Regions from separate parts of the Mixta mediterraneensis genome, predicted to be linked through region 2. Evidence: predicted binding sites of a transcription regulator. Region 2 holds the regulator's gene; each other region holds the start of a gene.
The links. Region 2 encodes CRP, which controls carbon source genes, mostly activating them, when cyclic AMP is high. Its sites were predicted from a motif close to ATGTGANNNNNNTCACAT; they were not measured.

Region 1 (5,677 bases), on a different contig from region 2:
CAGAATTGCACGCTCCGCTGCTGGCGAAAAAGGGTTATCACGATGCCGATATTGGTGACTGCCACGACTGCGAATGGCGTATTTATACCCGCCCTGGCCAGCCTGGCAGTGATATCAAAACCATTCAGGTGATGCATAACTTAAGTTATATGAAGGGGTTAATGGTAAAACGAGCGCTGTCGGCGATTATCCCTTTGATCCTGATGATGCCGCTTTCGCTGCTGGTGATCTGGCTGGTGGTACGCAAGATCACGCGCGATCTACGGGTGGCATCTCGGGAGATCACCGCGCAGGATACGCATCATCCCCACAGCGTTTCACCCGACGGCTTACCGGATGAAATCCTGCCGCTGGTCGCTGCTTATAACTCGCTGCTTGATAAATTACGTGCCGCCTGGTCGGCGCAGCGCCAGTTTCTTGAAGATGCTGCTCATGAATTGCGTACCCCTGTGACTGCAGTCACGCTGCAACTGGAGAATTTGCGCCAGCATATTCAGCCGGGCGAAGCCAGCCGCCAGTTCGATCAGCTGGAAGCGGGGGTGACACGTACCCGCCACCTGGTGACACAGCTGCTGAATATCTCGCGTCAGGAAGACCAAACCGTGGTAGCCAGCGTTGAAAATATCGAGCTGGAAGCGTTACTGAAAGAGAGCATTGAACAGCTCATGGTGGTCGCGGATAAACGTGGTATCGACATTGGATTCAATGGTTCGACGCACTATCGCTTGCAGGCCAGCCGCTCCGAATTGCGCAGCCTGTTCGACAACCTGATTGGTAATGCCATGTTACATACGCCAGAAGGCAGTCTGGTGGATGTGTTACTGCACCGCGTTGCCGGTCATACGGTGGTGGACATTGTCGATAACGGACCAGGCATACCAGAATCCTTTATCGATCGTGCTTTTGATCGCTTTACGCGCTCACCCGATGTGCAAGCCCAGGGCAGCGGCCTGGGGTTATCGATTGTACGCAGCGTAGCGGAAAAACACCGTATCCACGTTGCGCTTTCTAACTGTTTTAATCCGCAGGGAACAATTTGCGGCTTACAGGTTCGCGTTACCCTTCCCTGATCTGTCACACCCGCCTGAAGCCCGACCCCACGACAACGCAAACACGGGTCGGGTTCCCTTCGCAGAGGATTGTTTATGTGATTTAGATCACATTTCAGTTGAATTGTAATGCAACACATTTTGACAAACGTGAACAAAATCTATTTTCTATCGAGTGATTGCAGGCACGCTACGCGGGCTTAAAAACGTCTTATACGCATTGAACAACTTACTGCCCATTAAGGGATTAATTTCACTCTGATCGCGCCGCGCGTGCAGCGATCAAAAGCATGTGGTTAATGATAATGAAATTTAAAACGTTGGTAGCGGGTGCCTTGCTGGCATGTTCATGGACCGGCGCTGCGCAAGCTGCCGAAAGCGATCCACAATACCTCTCTGACTGGTGGCATCAAAGTGTAAACGTAGTGGGCAGCTATCACACGCGTTTCGGGCCGCAGTTTAATAACGATGTCTACCTGGAATATGAAGCTTTCGCTAAAAAAGACTGGTTCGATTTTTATGGCTATCTCGACCTGACTAACTTCTTCGGCGTGGGCAACAGCAATGCCAACGGCATTTTTGACCATGGTTCACCGATGTTCATGGAGATCGAACCGCGCTTCTCCATCGACAAACTGACCGGTACCAGCCTGGCGTTTGGCCCGTTCAAAGAGTGGTATTTCGCCAACAACTACATTTATGACATGGGCCACAACAAGGCTAATCGCCAGAACACCTGGTACATGGGTTTAGGGACGGATATTGATACGCACAGCGACATCGGCCTGTCGTTGAACGTCTACGCCAAGTATCAGTGGGAAAACTATGGCGCAGCAAACGAAAACAGCTGGGATGGCTACCGCTTCAAGATTAAATATTTTGTGCCCATCACCACGCTGTGGGGCGGTAATCTCGGCTACGTTGGCTTTACTAACTTTGACTGGGGTTCAGACCTGAACGAGAAAGGCGGTTCTTCACGTACCAGCAACTCAATCGCTTCCAGTCATATCCTGTCTCTGGGTTATGACCACTGGCACTTCTCTGCGGTGGCGCGTTACTTCCACAACGGTGGACAATGGGCAGACGGGCGCGAGCTGAACTTCGGTAACGGGGATTTTGAAGTAAAATCAACCGGATGGGGATACTACCTAGTGGTGGGTTATAACTTCTAAACCCTGATTAATCTGCACGGCCAGCAGGCCGTGCAGTCATTTAAATCTGTGGTTTATAAGCATTCACCATCCACGGAATACCGAACTTATCCGTAAACTTACCAAAACCTCTGGCCCAAAACGTCGGTTCCCACGCTTTGGTTATCGTCCCGCCTTCTGACAGATTATCAAACCAGCGCTTACCCTGCGCTTCGTCCGGGGTGGATAAACTCACCGCATAACCGCCGTGTTGTCCATCGGGACGGCCATCGCTCATCATGATTTCGCCCTGCCCGATACGCAGATGAGCGTGCATAATCTGCTCGGGTGCAAAGGTCAGGCCAGAGGAACACGCCGCCTGGCTGTCCTCTTCCGGCATATCGCCAAAGGTCATTTTGAACAACAGTTCGCCATCGGTCGCTTGCAGATAAAACGCAATCGCCTGTTCGCAATTGCCGTTGAAAAATAAGTAAGGTGTGATTTGCATGATCCACTCCTGATAAAAGATGCTGCCCTCTGTCAGTGTAGTGTGCGGCAAAATTTAGCCTGCGAGCCAGGCCGCATCCTGACTTTTATTGACAGTAGCGGCGGAAAAGCTGCGCCATATAACTGCTCATTGGCGTCAAAGCCGTGTCCTTTCGCTGTATCAAATAAAAGGTCGCTTTTGGCAGCGGTTCATCCAGTTCCAGCGCCACCAGTTGCCGCCCGAGAATAGGATCAGCGATCACATCCACCGATAAAATACTGACAAAATCGCTTTGCGCCACCAGGCTGGTACAGGCCATAAACGTCTCGCAGGTCACAACAATTTTGGGCGCCATGCCACGATCGCCAAACAGGTCATGCAACAGGCGGTAATAGCTGCCTTTTGGCGTCGGCATGGTCCAGTCACACTGCTGCAACTCAGCCAGCGAACGCGCTTTCTCCAGCGGATGCTCCTTGCGTACAACCACTTTATATTCACGCTCCATCATTCTTTCATACATCAGTTCCTGATCGAGATGGGTTTGATCGTAAGTATTAATGGTGAAATCCAGCGCGCCTTGCCGCAGCTCATGCACCATCGAAACGAGCTGCCCTTCGACAATGCGCACCTTCACCAGAGGGTATTCACGGTGAAACTGATTGATCACCAGCGGCATGATGGTGCGCGCCACGCTTCCTCCTACACCAATATTGACCTGCCCACCGCCAAGTCCCTGACGCTGCTGAATGTCCTCCTGCGCTACCCGCAGCTCTTCCAGCACCAGGCTGGCATGATGAAAAAAGTTATCACCAATGTCAGTCAATACCACACCCTGCTGGCGGCGGATAAACAATCTGGCTCCCAAAACCAGTTCCAGTTCCTGAATCGCTTTGGTTAACGCAGGCTGCGAAATGCCGGACAGACGGCTCGCCGCGCGGATACTGCCCTGGCGCGCAACGTCCACAAAAGCGCGCAGTTGATGAAGTTTGAGGTTAGCAGGCATATTTTTTGTGATAACCGTTATTTATCAGAGGCAAGATATTCGCATCTTATGTGAGCATTTGCTATTGTGTAGATTCGAATCAATGCATAAAAAACCAGCAGTAAGGAAATTGCCGATGAACACCCTTTCCGACCATGTCAATGCGTTGATTCCGCAGCTGAAAAGCTGGCGACGCGACTTCCATCAGTTTGCTGAATCAGGTTGGCTGGAATTTCGCACCGCCACACTGGTGGCTGAAGTGCTGCACAATCTGGGGTATTCGTTGCAGCTCGGCCGCGAGGTCATCCATGCCGATGCGCGTATGGGTCTGCCGTCGGCCGGAGTTTTACAGCAGCAGGAAGCGCGGGCGCTGGAACAAGGTGCGCTGCCTCAATGGTTATCGCACTTTTCGGGCGGATTTTGCGGCATTGTTGCCACGCTCGATACCGGCCGCCCCGGCCCGGTGATGGGTTTCCGTGTCGATATGGATGCGCTGGATTTAAATGAAAGCCAGGCTGTAGATCATCTGCCACAGCGTGAAGGTTTTGCTTCCTGTAATCCAGGCATGATGCACGCGTGCGGTCATGACGGACACACCACCATCGGCCTGGGTGTCGCGACGGTGTTGATGGCAATGAAAGATCAGCTAAGCGGCACGATCAAACTGATCTTCCAGCCTGCTGAAGAAGGCGTGCGCGGCGCAAAAGCGATGGTCGAAGCGGGCGTGGTCGATGACGTTGATCTGTTCACCGCCATTCATCTCGGCACCGGCGTACCGGCAGGCGAGCTGGTATGCGGTAGCGACAACTTTCTTGCTACCACCAAGCTGGATGTGAATTTTACCGGCGTGGGAGCACACGCCGGCGGGCGTCCCGAAGATGGCCGTAACGCGCTGTTAGCCGCAGCGCAAGCCACCCTGGCATTGCATAGTTTAACTCAGCACAGCGGCGGCGTGGCGCGCGTCAATGTTGGTGTGTTGCAGGCCGGAACCGGTCGTAATGTCGTTGCCGACTGCGCGCTGATGAAAGTTGAAACACGGGGCGTGAGTAATCAGGTTAACGATGATGTTTATCAACAGGCACTGCGGGTGATCGCGGGCGCCGCCACGATGTACGGCGTCGAATACGCAGTAACGTTAATGGGCGAAGCGCGCAGCTGCACACCCACTCAGCCGTGGGTCGATTTTATTCACCAGCAGGCCGAGGCGCTTGGCCTGTTTCATTCGGTGGTAGACCACAAACAGCAGGCCGCAGGTTCGGAAGATGCCACCTGCATGATGGAGCGCGTCAAGCAGCGCGGCGGCCAGGCGTCTTACGCCATCTTTGGCTGCGAGCTGGCAGCAGGCCACCACAACGCGAAATTCGATTTTGACGAGCAGATCATGGCGACCGCCGTCACCCTGTTATCAACGCTGGCGCTGAATCAGGCGCAGTTTGGCGGTGCCCAATGATCACCTCATTTATCGCTGATTATATCGATCGGCACCAGGCGCGCTTTAGCGCACTCAGCGACACCATCTGGGACACCCCGGAAACCCGCTTTGCCGAAACCCGCTCTTCCGCCCTGCTGGCAGATGCACTGGCGGAAGAAGGTTTTGAAGTTGAGCGCGGCGTCGGCGGCATCGATACCGCATTTATCGCCAGCTTTGGCAATGGTAAGCCCGTTATCGCTATCCTCGGCGAGTTCGATGCGCTGGCTGGTCTTAGCCAGCAAGCCGGTTGCGCGCAACCTAAACCGCTGGTGGAAAATGGCAATGGACACGGGTGCGGCCACAATCTGCTTGGCACCGCCGGGCTGGCCGCAGCTTTTGCCGTCAAAGCGTGGATGCAGCAGCATCAAACCCGCGGTACGGTGCGCTTTTACGGCTGCCCTGGCGAAGAAGGTGGCTCCGGCAAAACCTTTATGGTGCGCGAAGGTCTGTTCGACGATGTAGATGCGGCAGTGACGTGGCATCCCGAAAGTTTTAGCGGCATGTTCAATCTCAGCACCCTCGCCAATATTCAGGCGGCGTTTCACTTCAAAGGCGTGG
Region 2 (5,677 bases):
CATGGCGGCGTGATGACCGCGCAACACAACGTGGCCGAAAACGTCGACTTGCTGGTTGGCGTAGTGCCGATTGTGAACCTGGAATGGATCCAAAAACTGGTACGTGATACCAGCGAGCGCGGCCATTCTCGTGAAGCCGTAATGGATTCGGTGGTGCGCTCAATGGAAGATTACATTAACTTCATCACGCCACAATTTTCTCGCACCCATATTAACTTCCAGCGCGTTCCCACTGTGGATACGTCAAATCCGTTTGCCGCACGCAGCATCCCGTCGCTGGATGAAAGCTTTGTGGTTATCCATTTCCAGGCGCTTGAAGATATTGATTTCCCCTATCTGCTGGCGATGTTGCAAGGATCGTTCATCTCGCATATCAATACCCTGGTTGTTCCGGGTGGCAAAATGGGGCTGGCGATGGAGTTAATTATGGGGCCGCTGGTCAAACGGCTCATGGAAGGCAAACGTATTGAATAAGGGGGGAGGCCACAAATCGGCCTCCGGCAACTACAGTTCTGTCACTTCATAACTGTGAGTGATTTCCACACCTTTACCTAACATAATCGCCACCGAGCAATACTTGTCGGCAGAAAGGTCAACAGCGCGCGCCACCGCTTTGTCAGCCAGCGCTTTGCCGCTCACAATAAAATGCAGATTAATATGGGTAAAAATACGCGGCGCTTCTTCGCGACGTTCGGAAGTGAGTTTGACTTCACACTCGACTACATCATTGCGGCCTTTCTGCAAAATGGACACCACATCAATCGCGCTGCATCCCCCTGCTGCCATCAGCACCATCTCCATCGGGCTGGGCGCTTTATCGCCAGCGTTACCGTCCATCACTACCTGATGGCCCGACGACGATTCGCCAAGAAATGTCAGACCTTCAACCCACTTCACTCTTGCCTGCATGATATAGCCTCCATAACCTGATCATTTGCGTCAGAGTACGCTTTCACCTGGTAAACAGCAATCCAGAGAAATCCGCCCTTTGCTGAAGCGAGACAACACAAGACAGTCGGCAAAAGCTGTGTTACAAACAGAGCTGAAAATATTTTTCGTCACCTGATGACGAAGCCGGGAAGAATTAAGCGCCATGCGCCAAATGCAGCCCGAATAATTTCCAGAATGGAAAATGCTTGAAGCTTTCATCGCCTGACAGGGAAATTGTCCCCTGTATTTTGGGCACGATTACAACAGAGGATAATAGCGAATGGTTCTCGGCAAACCGCAAACAGACCCTACACTCGAATGGTTCCTGTCCCATTGCCATATTCACAAATATCCATCCAAAAGTACGCTGATTCACCAAGGTGAAAAGGCTGAAACGCTTTACTACATCGTGAAAGGTTCCGTTGCGGTTCTGATCAAAGATGAAGAAGGCAAAGAGATGATTCTCTCCTATTTGAATCAAGGCGATTTTATTGGCGAGCTTGGCCTGTTTGAAGAAGGTCAGGAACGTAGCGCCTGGGTACGTGCGAAAACCGCGTGCGAAGTGGCAGAAATTTCCTACAAGAAATTTCGTCAGTTGATTCAGGTAAACCCGGATATTTTGATGCGACTGTCGTCGCAGATGGCGCGTCGCTTACAGGTAACGTCAGAAAAAGTGGGTAACCTCGCTTTCCTTGACGTTACCGGACGCATTGCGCAAACGCTGCTTAATCTGGCCAAACAGCCAGACGCCATGACGCATCCCGACGGCATGCAAATTAAAATTACTCGTCAGGAAATTGGCCAAATCGTTGGTTGCTCACGTGAAACCGTGGGCCGTATTTTGAAGATGCTGGAAGATCAGAACCTGATCTCAGCACACGGCAAAACCATCGTCGTTTACGGCACCCGCTAATTCCTGTCACTCCCGGCGTGATGGCAACATCACGCCGTTATTATTTGCGCTGAGCTGATGTGGCGTCGAATCATCTATCATCCGGAAATTAACTACGCCCTGCGGCAGACGCTGGTCCTTTGCGTGCCCGTTGCACTCGGCTGGCTGTTTGGCGATCTGCAAAAGGGACTGCTGTTCTCGCTGGTGCCTGCCTGCTGCAATATTGCTGGCCTCGATACTCCCCATAAACGCTTCTTTAAGCGCCTGATTGTCGGCGGCAGCCTGTTTGCGCTCGGCAGTTTTCTTATGCAGTTTCTGACACTGAAAGGCGTTCCGCTACCCGCCATTCTGCTTGTCATACCCTTATTGCTCGGCGTGACGGGTGAAATCAGCCCGCTTCATGGGCGTTTACTGCCCGGTTCGCTAATTGCCGCCATTTTCACACTGAGCCTGATGGGACGTATGCCGATGTATGTTCCGCCGTTGCTCTATATTGGCGGTACGCTGTGGTACGGCCTGTTCAACTGGTTTTGGTTCTGGCTGTGGAAAGAGCAGCCGATGCGTGAAAGCCTGAGTCTGGTCTATCGCGAGCTGGCCGATTACTGCGACGCGAAATACACGCTACTGACGCAATTCGTCGATCCAGAAAAAGCGTTGCCGCCGCTGCTGGCGCGTCAACAAAAAGTGGTCGATCTGATTAACATCTGTTATCAACAGATGCATATGTTGTCGGCCAATGGCGATGAAAGCCATAAACGCCTGAAGCGTTCCTTTCAGGTTGCATTGGATTTGCAGGAGCATATCTCTGTCAGCCTGCATCAACCGGAAGAGGTGCAAAAGCTGGTGGAGCAGAGTCATGCGGAAGCGGTGATCCGCTGGAATGCCAGAACCATTTCGTCCCGGCTTCGGGTGCTGGCGGATAACATTCTTTATCATCAACTGCCCGACCGCTTTGCCATGGATAAACAGCTCGGCGCGCTGGAAAAAATTGCACGCCAGCACCCTGATAACCCGGTCGGTAACTTTTGTCTTTATCATTTCAACCGTATCGCGCGCGTCCTGCGCACGCAAAAACCACTCTATCAGCGCGACCTGATGGCCGATCGTCAGCGTCACCTGCCGCTGTTGCCCGCCCTGCGTAGTTATCTGAATTTCAAGTCTGCTGCACTGCGCACTGCTGGCCGCTTTGCCGTTATGCTGATGTTGGGCAGCGCACTGGCCATGTTTTTCAATATTCCTAAACCTTACTGGATTCTGATGACCATTATGTTCGTGAGTCAGAATAGCTACAGCGCTACGCGGGTACGCATTCAACACCGCGCGCTCGGCACATTTGCCGGTTTAGTGATTGCCGCTGCCACTTTGCGCTTCGCCGTACCGGAATCGCTGGTGCTGCTTATCATGCTCGTTATCACCTTCGTCAGTTACCTGTTTACCCGTAAATTTTATGGCTGGGCGACCATTGGTTTTACCGTCACAGCGGTATATTCACTGCAACCGCTGTCGCTGAATGGCGCACAGTTCCTGCTACCACGACTGATGGATACCCTGATGGGTTGCCTGATCGCCTTTGGTGGCATGGTGTGGCTTTGGCCACAGTGGCAAAGCGGCTTGCTGCGCCAGAACGCGCATGATGCGCTGGAAACGTATCAGGATGCACTACGCATGTTGCTTGGCCCGGAACAGTCAGCTGAAAAGCTGGCTTATCAGCGCGTACTGGTCAATCAGGCACACAATGCACTCTTTAACTCGCTGAATCAGGCGATGCAGGAGCCGGGTTTCAACTCTCAATATTTGAAAGATATGCGAATGTGGGTAACGCATAGCCAGTTCATTGTAGAACACATCAACGCCATGACCATTCTCGCGCGCGAGCATACTATGCTGACACCCGCGCTGGCGGAACGCTATTTACAGTCGTGCGAGATTGCATTGCAACGCTGCCAGCAGCGGCTGGAATATGACGGTAACGGTTCACAAACCAACGTGCTACAGGAGGCGGAAAATATCAATGAAGGGCCGATTACGGTTGTGGAGCAGCATGTAAAACGCATTTTGGGACACCTGAATGTGATGCATACCATTTCGTCTCTGGCATGGAGCCAGCGGCCACAACATGGTCGCTGGCTGGTCAGGCATTTAAGAAAAAGCTAAATCAGGCGCTAAGCACCTTCTCCACCGCTTTGGCAAAGCGCTGCATACCTTCGGCAATCACGTCTGGTTCAATGACCAGCGACGGCGCGAAACGGATCACATCCGTCCCCGCAACCAGAATCATTACGCCTTCTGCCGCAGCGGCATGCAGAATATCGCGCGTCTTACCTGCATGCTGCGGTTTCAGCGCCGCGCCAATTAGCAGACCTTTACCACGAATATCAGAGAACAGATCCTGCTGAGCATCAAGGGCTTTCAGCGCTTCGACAAATTGCTGACGACGGGTCTCTACGCCTTGTAACACCTCCGGCGTATTGATGATGTCCAGCGCCGTTTCGGCAATCGCACACGCCAGCGGGTTGCCGCCGTAAGTCGTACCATGTACGCCTGGCGCCATGGTAGAAGCAACTTCATTGGTAGTCAGCATCGCACTTACCGGGAAACCGCCGCCCAGCGCTTTTGCTGAGGTCAGAATATCCGGCATCACGCCGTAATGTTCATAGGCAAACAGTTTACCGCTGCGTCCCATGCCGCTTTGCACTTCGTCCAGCACCAGCAGCGCCTGATACTGATCGCACAGTTCGCGCAGACCTTGCATAAATTCCTGCGTCGCCGGCATCACCCCGCCTTCGCCCTGAATCGGCTCAACCACGATGGCACAGGTGTGATCATCAATAACGGCTTTTACTGCATCCAGATCGTTGAAGGGGACATGCACAATATCTGCGGGCTTTGGACCAAAGCCGTCCGAATATTTTGGCTGCCCACCAACCGACACGGTGAACAGCGTGCGGCCATGAAAAGCATTATGGAAAGCGATAATTTTGCTTTTGAACGGACTGTGCCGTTTGTAAGCGTAATAACGCGCCAGCTTAAACGCGGCTTCGTTTGCTTCTGCGCCTGAATTTGCAAAGAACACGCGCTCAGCAAAAGTGGCATGGATTAATTTACTGGCAAGCCGCAGCGCCGGTTCGTTAGTGAACACGTTGCTGGTATGCCACAGCGTTTCGCCCTGGCTTTTCAGGGTTTCTACCAGCGACGAGTGACAATGGCCCAACGCGGTGACCGCGATCCCGCCAGAGAAATCGATATATTCTTTGCCTTGCTGATCCCATACGCGGCTGCCCTTGCCTTTCACCGGCACGAACTGTGCCGGTGCATAAACAGGCAAAATGACGTTATCGAATGTTTCCCGCGTTACCGCAATTTTTTCCGCTGCCATTGACGACCTCATTTGATTAGCTGTTGAGCCAATGCGAGATAATAATCATAAAATATGCATAAAAAATCAATTAAAGGCAAACATAACTTTACTGATTAAGGAAATTGCGCAGCAGCTGATGGCCTTGCTCGCTAAGAATACTCTCGGGGTGGAACTGCACGCCTTCCAGCGCCAGGGTTTTATGACGGAATCCCATAATTTCATCCAGTTGTCCGTCGCGCAGACTCCAGGCGGTGATTTCAAAATCATCCGGCAAGGTATCGCGCTGCACGATTAACGAATGATAGCGCGTAACGGTAAGTGGATTGTTCAGGTTGCGGAATACGCCGCGGTTGGTGTGCTGAATCGCAGACGTTTTACCGTGCATCACCTGACGCGCACCCGTCACTTTCGCGCCATACGCCTGCGCAATGGCCTGATGACCAAGACAAACACCAAGCACCGGTATGCGTCCGGCAAAATGGCGAATGGCTGCCAGC
Region 3 (5,677 bases), on a different contig from region 2:
AACCCGAGCAGCTACTTAGCAACACGGTTATCCCCAAAGCTAAAGCCGTTTTTTGGATTTTCATTTCAGCATCCTTTTCGTAACAAGGTAAAAAAAACAGACACCTGGAATAGAGGCAGGCATCTAAATATTCTGGTTATAACGTGATGTCTCCTGCTTTGCTAGCAGACATCGCTGAGAATGCCAGGCGAAGCGGAGACATTTAGCCATTAGCAGCATGTACTTTTGCCCTTGGTTTCATGTACATTGATGTGTAACTTTTTCCTTGCTTTGCCTGATAACTGATTAATTACAATAAGTTAAGACGCGAAGCATTAATCCGACCTGGAGTAGAAAATGCCCTCTCGTAAAGAGCTTGCCAACGCCATTCGCGCGTTAAGTATGGATGCAGTACAAAAAGCTAAATCGGGACATCCGGGTGCCCCGATGGGCATGGCGGACATCGCTGAAGTCTTGTGGCGCGGCTACCTGAATCACAACCCAACTAACCCGCAGTGGGCCGATCGTGACCGTTTTGTGCTGTCTAACGGTCACGGCTCAATGCTGATTTACAGCCTGTTGCATCTCACTGGCTACGATCTGCCGATGAGCGAGCTGGAGAACTTCCGCCAGCTGCATTCTAAAACTCCAGGTCACCCTGAATACGGCTATACCGTTGGCGTTGAAACCACTACCGGTCCGCTGGGTCAGGGCATCGCCAATGCCGTTGGCTTCGCCATTGCTGAGCGCACGCTGGCGGCACAGTTTAACCGTCCGGGCCATGACATCGTAGATCACAACACCTACGTATTCATGGGCGACGGCTGCATGATGGAAGGCATTTCACATGAAGTCTGCTCGCTGGCCGGTACGCTGAAGCTGGGCAAACTGATGGCGTTTTATGATGACAACGGTATTTCTATCGACGGTCATATTGACGGCTGGTTTACTGACGACACCGCTAAGCGTTTCGAAGCCTATGGCTGGCATGTCGTACGCGGCGTTGATGGTCATAATGCAGATGCGATTGCTAAAGCTATTGAAGAAGCCAAAGCGGTCAGCGATAAACCTTCACTGCTGATGTGCAAAACCGTTATCGGTTTCGGTTCGCCGAACAAAGCCGGAACCCATGACTCACATGGCGCGCCACTGGGCGACGATGAAATCGCACTGACCCGCAAGCAGCTGGGCTGGGAATACGCGCCGTTCGTGATCCCGTCAGAAATCTATGCTGAGTGGGATGCGAAAGAAGTGGGCCAGGCGAAAGAAGCCACCTGGAACGAGAAATTTGCGGCATATGCAAAAGATCATCCAGAGCTGGCGGCAGAATTCAAACGTCGCGTGAGCAACGAGCTGCCAGCAAACTGGCAGGAAGAGTCGCAGAAATTCATTGAACAGCTTCAGGCGAATCCGGCGAAAATCGCCAGCCGTAAAGCGTCGCAGAATACTATCGAAGCCTTCGGTAAGATTCTGCCAGAATACCTGGGCGGCTCCGCTGATCTGGCACCCAGCAATCTGACCATCTGGTCGGGCTCTAAGCCAATCAATGAAGATGCAGCCGGTAACTATATCCATTACGGCGTGCGTGAATTCGGTATGACCGCTATCGCCAACGGTCTCGCGCTGCACGGCGGTTTTCTGCCATACACCGCAACCTTCCTGATGTTTGTTGAATATGCGCGTAACGCGGCGCGTATGGCGGCCCTGATGAAGATCCGTCAAATCATGGTTTACACCCATGATTCTATCGGTCTGGGTGAAGATGGCCCAACGCATCAGCCGGTTGAGCAAATGGCCAGCCTGCGTACTACGCCGAACATGAGCCTGTGGCGTCCGTGTGACCAGGTGGAATCTGCGGTAGCGTGGAAATATGCTATCGAGCGCAAAGAGGGTCCAAGCGCGCTGATCTTCTCACGTCAGAACCTGGCGCAGCAGGCGCGTACGGCTGAACAACTGGCAAACGTGGCGCGTGGTGGTTACGTATTAAAAGATTGTGCAGGTACGCCTGAGTTGATTCTGATCGCTACCGGTTCAGAAGTTGAACTGGCGGTTGCGGCTTACGACAAGCTGACGACTGAAGGGCGTAAAGTGCGCGTGGTGTCCATGCCGTCTACCGACGCATTCGACAAGCAGAGCGACGACTATCGCGAGTCTGTGTTGCCAAAAGCCGTCAGCGCACGCGTGGCAATCGAAGCGGGCATTGCGGATTACTGGTTCAAATATACCGGCTTGCATGGCGCTATCATCGGTATGACCAGCTTCGGTGAATCTGCACCGGCTGATCAGCTGTTTACACTGTTTGGCTTTACCGTTGACAATGTGGTGGCGAAAGCCAAAGCGCTGCTGGCGTAACGGCATTATCAGGGCGGTGGATAAACCGTTTTGAGCACAGAAAAGGGACGAAGCATTTCGTCCCTTTTTTAAGCAAATTATTCCTGCAGTAATGGCTGTTTTTATGCAAATTTGTGACGCAGATCCAAATATAAAGCGCGTAGTTGATCACAATCATTCCTGTTATTCCATCCTTCCTTTATTCTAGCTGAACCGTTTCAGTTGGAGCCGGTATCGATCCCTTTCAGGGCGACGACAGGCAAGAATATCCTGTACAAAACGCAGCGGAACGCTCAGGCTATCGGCACGTTTTTTCAGTCAGATTTGGCAGGAGCAAGATGACCGTCCGGGTAGCAATTAATGGCTTTGGCCGCATTGGACGCAATGTGTTACGCGCACTGTACGAAACAGGGCGACGCGCGGAAATCACGGTGGTGGCGATAAACGAACTGGCGGAGGCGGCCGGCATGGCGCACCTGCTTAAATACGACACCAGCCATGGCCGTTTCGCTTTTGATGTGCGTCAGGAACGCGATTTGCTGTGGGTCGGAGACGACACCATCCGTATCCTGCATCAGGCTGAGCTGGCGGATTTACCCTGGCGTGAGCTAAATGTGGACGTGGTGCTGGATTGCACAGGGGTTTATGGCAGTCGCGAAGATGGCGAAGCGCATCTGTTGGCTGGCGCGAAGAAAGTGTTGTTCTCCCATCCGGGCGGCAATGACCTTGACGCAACGGTGGTGTTTGGCGTCAACGAACAGGCGCTTAAGCAAACCGACCGCATTGTTTCCAACGCTTCCTGTACCACTAATTGCATTATTCCGGTGATTAAACTGCTGGACGATGCCTTTGGCATTGAGTCCGGTACGGTAACGACCATTCATTCGGCTATGCACGATCAACAGGTGATTGATGCTTATCACAGCGACCTGCGCCGCACGCGTGCGGCAAGTCAGTCAATCATTCCGGTTGATACACGATTAGCTGCGGGCATCAGCCGTATTTTTCCTAAATTTAACGATCGTTTTGAAGCCATTGCGGTACGGGTGCCAACCATCAACGTAACAGCCATTGATCTCAGTGTTTCTGTGCGTCAGGACGTAAAGGCGTGCGAAGTTAATGCGTTGTTGCAAAGCGCGGCAGAGGGTGCATTTCGTGGTATAGTTGACTATACAGAATTACCGTTAGTCTCAGTGGATTTCAACCATGATCCGCACAGTGCCATTGTGGACGGCACGCAAACGCGGGTCAGCGGTCAGCACCTGATCAAAACGCTGGTTTGGTGTGACAACGAATGGGGCTTTGCTAACCGAATGCTCGACACAACGTTAGCTATGGCCGCAAGCGGTTTCAGGTAAGGCGCGGTCTGCGTCTGGCAAAACTTACGAGAATCAACGAGAGGATTCACCATGTCTGTAATTAAGATGACCGATCTGGATCTTGCTGGCAAACGCGTTTTGATCCGTGCCGATCTCAACGTCCCAGTGAAAGAAGGGAAAGTGACGTCTGATGCACGTATCCGTGCTTCTCTGCCTACCATCGAAGCGGCGTTGAAACAGGGCGCGAAAGTGATGGTTACCTCTCACCTGGGTCGTCCGACCGAAGGTGAATACAACGAAGAGTTCTCTCTGCTGCCGGTCGTTAATTATCTGAAAGATAAGCTGAGCGGCACCACCGTTACCCTGGCAAAAGATTACCTTGACGGCGTTGACGTCGGCACAGGTGAGCTGGTGGTTTTGGAAAACGTTCGCTTTAACAAAGGCGAAAAGAAAGACGACGAAGCGCTGGCTAAAAAATATGCCGCATTATGCGATGTGTTTGTCATGGACGCATTCGGCACCGCGCACCGCGCGCAGGCGTCAACGCACGGTGTGGGCAAGTTTGCCCCTATCGCCTGTGCTGGCCCGCTGCTGTCTGACGAACTGGAAGCGCTGGGTAAAGTGATGAACAACCCTGCACGCCCGCTGGTGGCGGTTGTTGGCGGTTCGAAAGTATCAACCAAGTTTGATGTGTTGCAGTCACTGGTGAAAATTGCGGATACCGTGATTGTAGGTGGCGGCATCGCTAACACCTTCGTCGCCATCGACAATAAAGTGGGTAAATCGCTGTATGAACCCGACTTCGTTGAAGCTGCAAAAGGTTTGCGCGATCAGTACGGTATCCCGGTTCCAACCGATTCTCGCGTTGGCACAGAATTCTCTGAAACTGCCCCGGCAACCGTGAAAAAGGTTTCCGAAGTAGCGGATAACGAAGAGATTATGGACTTTGGCGACGAAACCGCTCAGGCCATGGCTGCCCTGCTGAAAGAAGCAAAAACCATCCTGTGGAATGGCCCGGTTGGCGTATTTGAGTTCCCGAACTTCCGTAAAGGTACTGAAATTGTTGCTAACGCCATTGCAGACAGCGAGGCGTTCTCGGTAGCTGGCGGCGGCGATACGTTAGCGGCTATCGACCTGTTCGGTATCGAAAGCAAAATCTCCTACATCTCTACCGGTGGCGGCGCGTTCCTGGAGTTCGTTGAAGGCAAAAAACTGCCAGCAGTGGCCATGCTGGAAGAGCGTGCGAAGCAGTAATCTTTTGGGGGCGGGGCCAGATGGCGTCGCCTGAAGACTTGCCCGACTGGGCGTTTAAATCGTATCCCTTTATGGGGATGAACGATCACGAAACAGGACACAATCATGTCTAAAATTTTTGATTTCGTTAAACCCGGCGTTGTCACTGGTGACGACGTACAGAAGATCTTCAAAGTGGCGAAAGAGAATAAGTTCGCCCTGCCAGCGGTAAACTGCGTCGGCACCGATTCTATCAACGCTGTGCTGGAAGCCGCGGCAAAAGTAAAAGCGCCGGTTATCGTTCAGTTTTCTAACGGTGGTGCAGCATTTATCGCCGGTAAAGGCTTTAAAACCGACAAGCCACAGGGCGCAGCAATTTTCGGTGCTATTTCAGGCGCACATCACGTTCACCTGATGGCCGAGCAGTATGGCGTGCCCGTGATTCTGCATACCGACCACTGCGCGAAGAAACTGCTGCCGTGGATCGACGGTTTGCTGGACGCTGGCGAAGAGCACTTTAAGAAAACCGGTAAGCCGCTGTTCTCTTCACACATGATTGACCTGTCTGAAGAGTCACTGGAAGAAAACATTGAGATTTGCAGCAAATATCTGGCGCGCATGGCCAAACTGGACATGACGCTGGAGATCGAGCTAGGCTGCACCGGCGGTGAAGAAGATGGCGTAGACAACAGCCATATGGATGCGTCTGCGCTGTATACTCAGCCAGAGGACGTTAACTACGCGTACGAAAAACTGAATGCCATCAGCCCGCGTTTCACCATTGCGGCATCATTCGGTAACGTGCATGGCGTTTA
Region 4 (5,677 bases), on a different contig from region 2:
GATCGGCTTCACTTTCCGCATTAAAGTAGCGTTCATACGCCACCAGCGTCATTTTGGCGTCAATCACCACATCTTTGTCTTGCGGTAAACGGACGATGACATCGGGTTGCATCCTGCCCTGCTGTTCTGCCTGAATGCTGACCTGAGTTTCGTATTCATAACCTTCGCGTAGCCCGGATGCTTCCAGTACGCGGCTCAGGACCACTTCTCCCCAGTTGCCTTGAATTTTATTGTCGCCTTTTAGCGCCTTTGTCAGATTGATCGCTTCTTGCGCCATCTGCGCATTTAACTGCTGAAGCTGGCGGATTTCATGGGTTAGCGTATGGCGTTCGCGCGCTTCTACTCCAAAACTTTCATGCACCTGACGACGAAAACCGTCCAGCTGTTCACGTAGTGGACCGATCAGGCTGTTCAGGCTTTGACGGTTTTGCTCATCGACGCGCCGCCCGCTGTTTTCAAAAATACGATTGGCAAGATTTTCAAACTGGGCGCTGAGGCGCTGTTCACTGTTGGTCAGCAAGCGCTGTTTCTCTTCAGCGGCAAAGCGCGTTTCTTCAAGACGAATGGTAACTTCGCGAAGTTCAGCTTCCTGGGCGCTGTTCACTTCCAGCTGATTACGCAACTCGCGATTCAGCTGTTCGCTTTCACCGCGCCAGTAATCAAGCTGCTGCAGGCGCTCATTGGCCCCGCTCAGCGCACCATGCAGGTGATGCAATTCCTGCTCACGCTGTTGCGATTGTTGCTGAAGTTGTTCGATATGCTGTTGCTGACGCTGCTGTGCCGCTTCTAACAGACGACGCTCGGTAGCAAAACTGGCTAATTGTTGGCTGGCGCGTAATTGCGCCAGCATCCAGCCAATGCCCAGGCCGGCCAGCGCCAGACAGGCACTGATGATGATGTGCTGATCCATGATTCCCCCGCCACATACGTTGCTGAGAGAAAAGGTAGAGTCGCACTGTATGAATGTCCAGACAATTTTGCCCGACAGGCAGGCCTTACGCCGCCTTAAAAGCCCCTTGTCGGTTTGCAATGCCCGCCAGGAAGCACGGCGCTGGCAACCCGCGCAACAAAGTAGCGTTTTTCCATAGCGGGATCGGGAAAAAGGAAGCGCGATCGGGAAACATCGTATTGCATATAAGCATTCGCAGGCTCAGCTGAAGCAGGCGGATTTAAACCAGGCAGCAGGCGGCTCTCTCACTCCTGAAACCTGCTGCCGTGCGCGTTATAGCAAGCGACGCGCCGCTTCTACGACAATCTTCACCGCATCGCTTTCGGTCTGTTTCATGGTTACCGCATCCGGGATCTCTTTCTGCGTGCGATTGACGATAACACCCGCCACCATACCAGCACGCAGTCCCTGACTGGCGCACATGGTTAATAACGTCGCGGATTCCATCTCATAATTCAGCACCCCCATTTGCTGCCACTCTTTCATCGATCCCTGAAAGCGGTTTACCACACGGCCCGAGAAGGTGTCATAGCGTTCCTGGCCTGGGTAAAACGTGTCGGACGACGCGGTAACACCGATATGGGTGGTGGCTCCGCACGCTTCTGCGGCCGCAACCAATGCGGTCGTGCAGGTAAAATCGGCCACCGCTGGAAACGCCATAGGGGCAAAATGCAGGCTGGCACCGTCTAAACGCACGGATGCGGTGGTCACTAAGACATCACCCACATTTATATGCGGCTGAATCGCGCCGGTCGTGCCAACGCGCAGAAAGGTGCGCACACCAAGTTGAGCCAGCTCTTCAACCGCAATTGACGTTGACGGGCCACCGATACCGGTCGAACACACGACAACCGGCTTGCCGTCCAGTTTTGCCAGCCACGTCGTAAATTCGCGGTGCGACGCCAGATGCTGTGCATTCTCCATTAACCCGGCGATTTTTTTAACGCGCTCTGGATCGCCAGGCACAATGGCTAAAGTCGCTCCCTGCAAATCGGCTTTGGTAAGGCCAAGGTGGAAAACGTCAGATTGTGACATATCAGACTCCTGATTGAAGGAAAGTAACGCGCCACTCTACGTCAGCCTGCGCGATAAATATGTGATAGCAATCAATATAAAAAATGAAAATTACATTTCATATCAAAATAAATGTGATGAATATCACGCATTAAGATCAAGTCATCCTTCACTGCTACAAGCGGTGCTGTGTAACCCGTCATCGCAATGTTAAAGAGATAGGTGATTTTATCTGTTGCTAACTCTGCTACCCCTTGTCTGGTCCATGTGAGATCTGGCCAGGCTATAGTTACGTGATCGCGCTATTTGCTTGCACGGAGAGAACAATGAAAACCGAAGATAATATGGCACAAAAATCTGCTGGAGGCGGCTTTGCACCTGCGGTACAACCCACTGCTTCTACAACCATTATTACTGAAAGCCCTGCTATTCAATCCGGCGAAACCTCGGTTCCAAGTCAGGGCGAGAATATGCCCGCGTTTTATGCCAGGCCAAAAGATGTTGAAGGGCCGTTACCGATGGTCCTGGTGGTGCAGGAAATTTTCGGCGTACACGAACACATTCGTGATATTTGCCGCCGTCTGGCGCTGGAAGGTTATCTGGCCATTGCGCCCGAACTGTATTTCCGCGAAGGAGATCCGAGCGAATACGATGATATTCCGACGTTGTTTAAAGAGCTGGTAAGTAAAGTACCGGATACGCAAGTGTTATCTGATCTTGACCACGCCGCAAACTGGGCGTCTCGCCACGGCGGCGATATTCGCAGAATGGGCATTACCGGTTTCTGTTGGGGTGGTCGCATCAGCTGGCTTTACGCAGCGCATAATCCGCAGCTTCGTGCCGCCGTAGCATGGTATGGTCGCCTGACAGGCGATAAATCCATGAAACAGCAAAAACATCCGATTGATATTGCCGTTGATTTATCCGCACCCGTTCTGGGCTTATATGGCGGTCAGGATGACGGCATTCCGCTGGAAAGCGTTGAACAGATGCGCCAGGCGCTGCATGCCGCCAATGCCAAAGCTGAAATCATCGTCTACCCCGAAGCCGGACATGCATTTAATGCTGATTATCGTCCAGGCTATCATGCCGAGTCTGCCAGAGATGGCTGGGCGCGTATGCTTGCCTGGTTCAGGCAATATGGCGTTGCGCCATCCGCTTAGTAAAAAAGGGGCGCCTCAGCGCCCCAACACTTCAATACCAAACCGTTTAAACAGTTTCACCACGCAATTTTTTCGCCGCTTTTACCATGTTAGCCAGCGCCTGACGCGTTTCGGTCCAGCCACGTGTTTTCAGGCCGCAGTCTGGGTTTACCCATAAACGCTCTTCTGGAATACGCTGCGCCGCTTTTAGTAACAGCGCCTCCATCCACTCCACGCTCGGCACGTTTGGCGAATGAATGTCATACACGCCTGGGCCAATTTCGTTCGGATATTCAAAAGTTTCAAAAGCTTCCAGCAGATCCATATCTGAACGTGAGGTTTCAATGGTGATCACATCCGCATCCAGCGCCGCAATAGAATCCATGATGTCGTTGAACTCGCAATAACACATATGTGTATGAATTTGCGTGTCATCTTGCGCTACGGCTGCATTCAGACGGAAAGCGTCAACCGCCCAGGCCAGATAGGCAGCCCAGTCTGACTGATGAAGCGGCAGACCCTCGCGTAACGCCGGCTCATCAATCTGAATAATGCCGATACCGGCTTTTTCCAAATCTTCCACTTCATCACGCAGCGCCAGCGCAATTTGTCTGGCAATGGTTTCACGGGTCACGTCTTCACGCGGAAACGACCAGCAAAGAATCGTTACCGGACCGGTCAACATGCCTTTTACCGGCTTGTCAGTCAGCGATTGCGCATATTTCGCCCATTCTACGGCGATAGCTTCAGGACGGCTGACATCACCGATGATTACGGGCGGCTTCACGCAGCGCGAACCATAGCTCTGCACCCAACCATTTTGCGTAAACACGAAACCATCCAGATGCTCGCCGAAATATTCGACCATATCGTTACGTTCGGCCTCTCCATGCACCAGCACGTCCAGCCCTAAACGCTCCTGCTCAACAATCGCCTGCCTGATGTGTCCGGCAATACCAGTGCGGTAGTGATTGCTGTCCAGACGACCCTGTTTGAAGTCAAGACGCAGCCCGCGAATTTCGGTGGTCTGCGGGAAAGAACCGATAGTGGTGGTCGGCCAGGCCGGCAGGTTAAACCGTTGGCGCTGCGCTTTCGCACGTTCGCCATAGGCGCTCTGACGCTCACTGTCCTGGGCAGTAATGGCTTGCAGACGTTTGCCAACGGCGGCATTGTGCACACGGCTTGAGTGAGCGCGTGCACGAACTGGCGCACTCCACGCTTCCAGCGATGCCGCATCGTGGTTATTCAGCGCGTTACTTAGCAAAGAAAGCTCTGCGCACTTCTGAAGGGCAAAAGCAAACCAGCTTTTCACTTCTTCGTCCAGACGCGTTTCCACGCTCAGATCAATTGGGCTGTGCAGCAGCGAGCAGGAGGTGCCAATCCACAGTTGTTCACGTTGACCTGTCAGCGGTTGCAGGCGCTCGAACCAGCTGCTCAGATCGGCACGCCACACGTTACGGCCATTAATCACGCCAAGCGAAAGCAGCCAGGAAGCCGGAAGTTGCTGGTTCAGCGCCTGAATGTCATCACGTCCGTGCACCAGGTCAACATGCAGTCCCTGCACTGGCAGTTCACGAATCACATCAATGTTCTGACCGATACTGTCGAAGTAAGTCGTCAGCAGCAGTTTGCTCTGGCCTTGCAGTGCAGCGTAAGCCGGTTTAAAGGCGTCGCGCCAGGCTTGTGGCAATTCCAGCGCCAGGGCAGGCTCATCAATCTGTACCCACTCAATATCTCGTTTAGCCAGTTCAGCTAATACTTGCTGATACACCGGCAAAATAGCGTTCAGTAACGACAGGCGATCAAATTGTTCGCCCTTTACTTTACCCAGCCACAGATAGGTTAGCGGGCCAAGCAAAACCGGTTTGATTTTGTGACCCAGCGCCAGCGCTTCGTCAACTTCATCCAGTAACTGCGTCCAGGTCAGTTTGAACTGCTGGCCTTTGATAAATTCCGGCACCATATAGTGATAATTGGTGTTAAACCATTTGGTCATTTCAGCAGCAGCGGCAGGCTCGCCCGTCGGCGCCCGGCCACGACCCAGGCGGAACAGCGTGTCGAGATCGACAGAACCTTCTTTATTCTGGTGGCGCGCGGGTACATTTCCCAGCAGCAGGCTGGTGGTCAGCACATGATCATACCAGGCGAAGTCCCCCACCGGCAGCAGATCTACTCCCGCGTCTTTCTGTTGTTGCCAGTGACGTGCCCGCAGCTCGCGGCCTACCGCCAGTAATTCTTCCTGGCTGCTGTGACCGGCCCAGTAGCTTTCCTGGGCCTTTTTTAGTTCGCGATGCAGGCCAACACGTGGAAAGCCGAGAGTATGGTTCAGAATGGTCATTTGCTGTTCTCCAGATATTCTTTCACTTTGGCTTAGGACTGGCAGCCAAAGATGTTTAGCCGTCCAGATGTTTACACCGCTATATTCTGCGGGTACTGTATGTTCCTCAAGCGCAATTTGTTCAATTCGATATGAAGGACTCTCATGATCGAACTCAAGCACCTGCGGACGCTTCAGGCTCTGCGTAATACGGGATCGCTGGCTGCTGCGGCTGCCCAGCTCCATCAGACGCAA

Region 1: a site for CRP is predicted at 1,146-1,163, ahead of QRY16_RS13325 (nucleoside-specific channel-forming protein Tsx). Genes of this name have one in related genera too.
Region 3: a site for CRP is predicted at 2,443-2,460, ahead of epd (erythrose-4-phosphate dehydrogenase). Genes of this name have one in related genera too.
Region 4: a site for CRP is predicted at 2,096-2,113, ahead of udp (uridine phosphorylase). Genes of this name have one in related genera too.

Annotation. Positions count from the first base shown of each region.
Region 1 covers NZ_JASUAZ010000021.1:13,258-18,934, forward strand. The annotation lists gene QRY16_RS13320 (sensor histidine kinase) at 1-1,070, shown strand, start outside; gene QRY16_RS13325 (nucleoside-specific channel-forming protein Tsx) at 1,355-2,221, shown strand; gene yjdN (VOC family metalloprotein YjdN) at 2,262-2,687, opposite strand; gene QRY16_RS13335 (LysR family transcriptional regulator) at 2,773-3,669, opposite strand; gene QRY16_RS13340 (amidohydrolase) at 3,785-5,098, shown strand; gene QRY16_RS13345 (M20 family metallopeptidase) at 5,095-5,677, shown strand, end outside.
Region 2 covers NZ_JASUAZ010000020.1:6,195-11,871, forward strand. The annotation lists gene QRY16_RS12995 (phosphoribulokinase) at 1-474, shown strand, start outside; gene QRY16_RS13000 (OsmC family protein) at 505-909, opposite strand; gene crp (cAMP-activated global transcriptional regulator CRP) at 1,211-1,843, shown strand; gene QRY16_RS13010 (YccS/YhfK family putative transporter) at 1,901-3,976, shown strand; gene argD (bifunctional acetylornithine/succinyldiaminopimelate transaminase) at 3,978-5,198, opposite strand; gene QRY16_RS13020 (aminodeoxychorismate/anthranilate synthase component II) at 5,287-5,677, opposite strand, start outside.
Region 3 covers NZ_JASUAZ010000003.1:38,252-43,928, forward strand. The annotation lists gene loiP (metalloprotease LoiP) at 1-64, opposite strand, end outside; gene tkt (transketolase) at 337-2,331, shown strand; gene epd (erythrose-4-phosphate dehydrogenase) at 2,649-3,668, shown strand; gene pgk (phosphoglycerate kinase) at 3,720-4,883, shown strand; gene fbaA (class II fructose-bisphosphate aldolase) at 4,989-5,677, shown strand, end outside.
Region 4 covers NZ_JASUAZ010000005.1:40,261-45,937, forward strand. The annotation lists gene rmuC (DNA recombination protein RmuC) at 1-910, opposite strand, end outside; gene udp (uridine phosphorylase) at 1,223-1,984, opposite strand; gene QRY16_RS05400 (dienelactone hydrolase family protein) at 2,290-3,126, shown strand; gene metE (5-methyltetrahydropteroyltriglutamate--homocysteine S-methyltransferase) at 3,173-5,443, opposite strand; gene metR (HTH-type transcriptional regulator MetR) at 5,588-5,677, shown strand, end outside.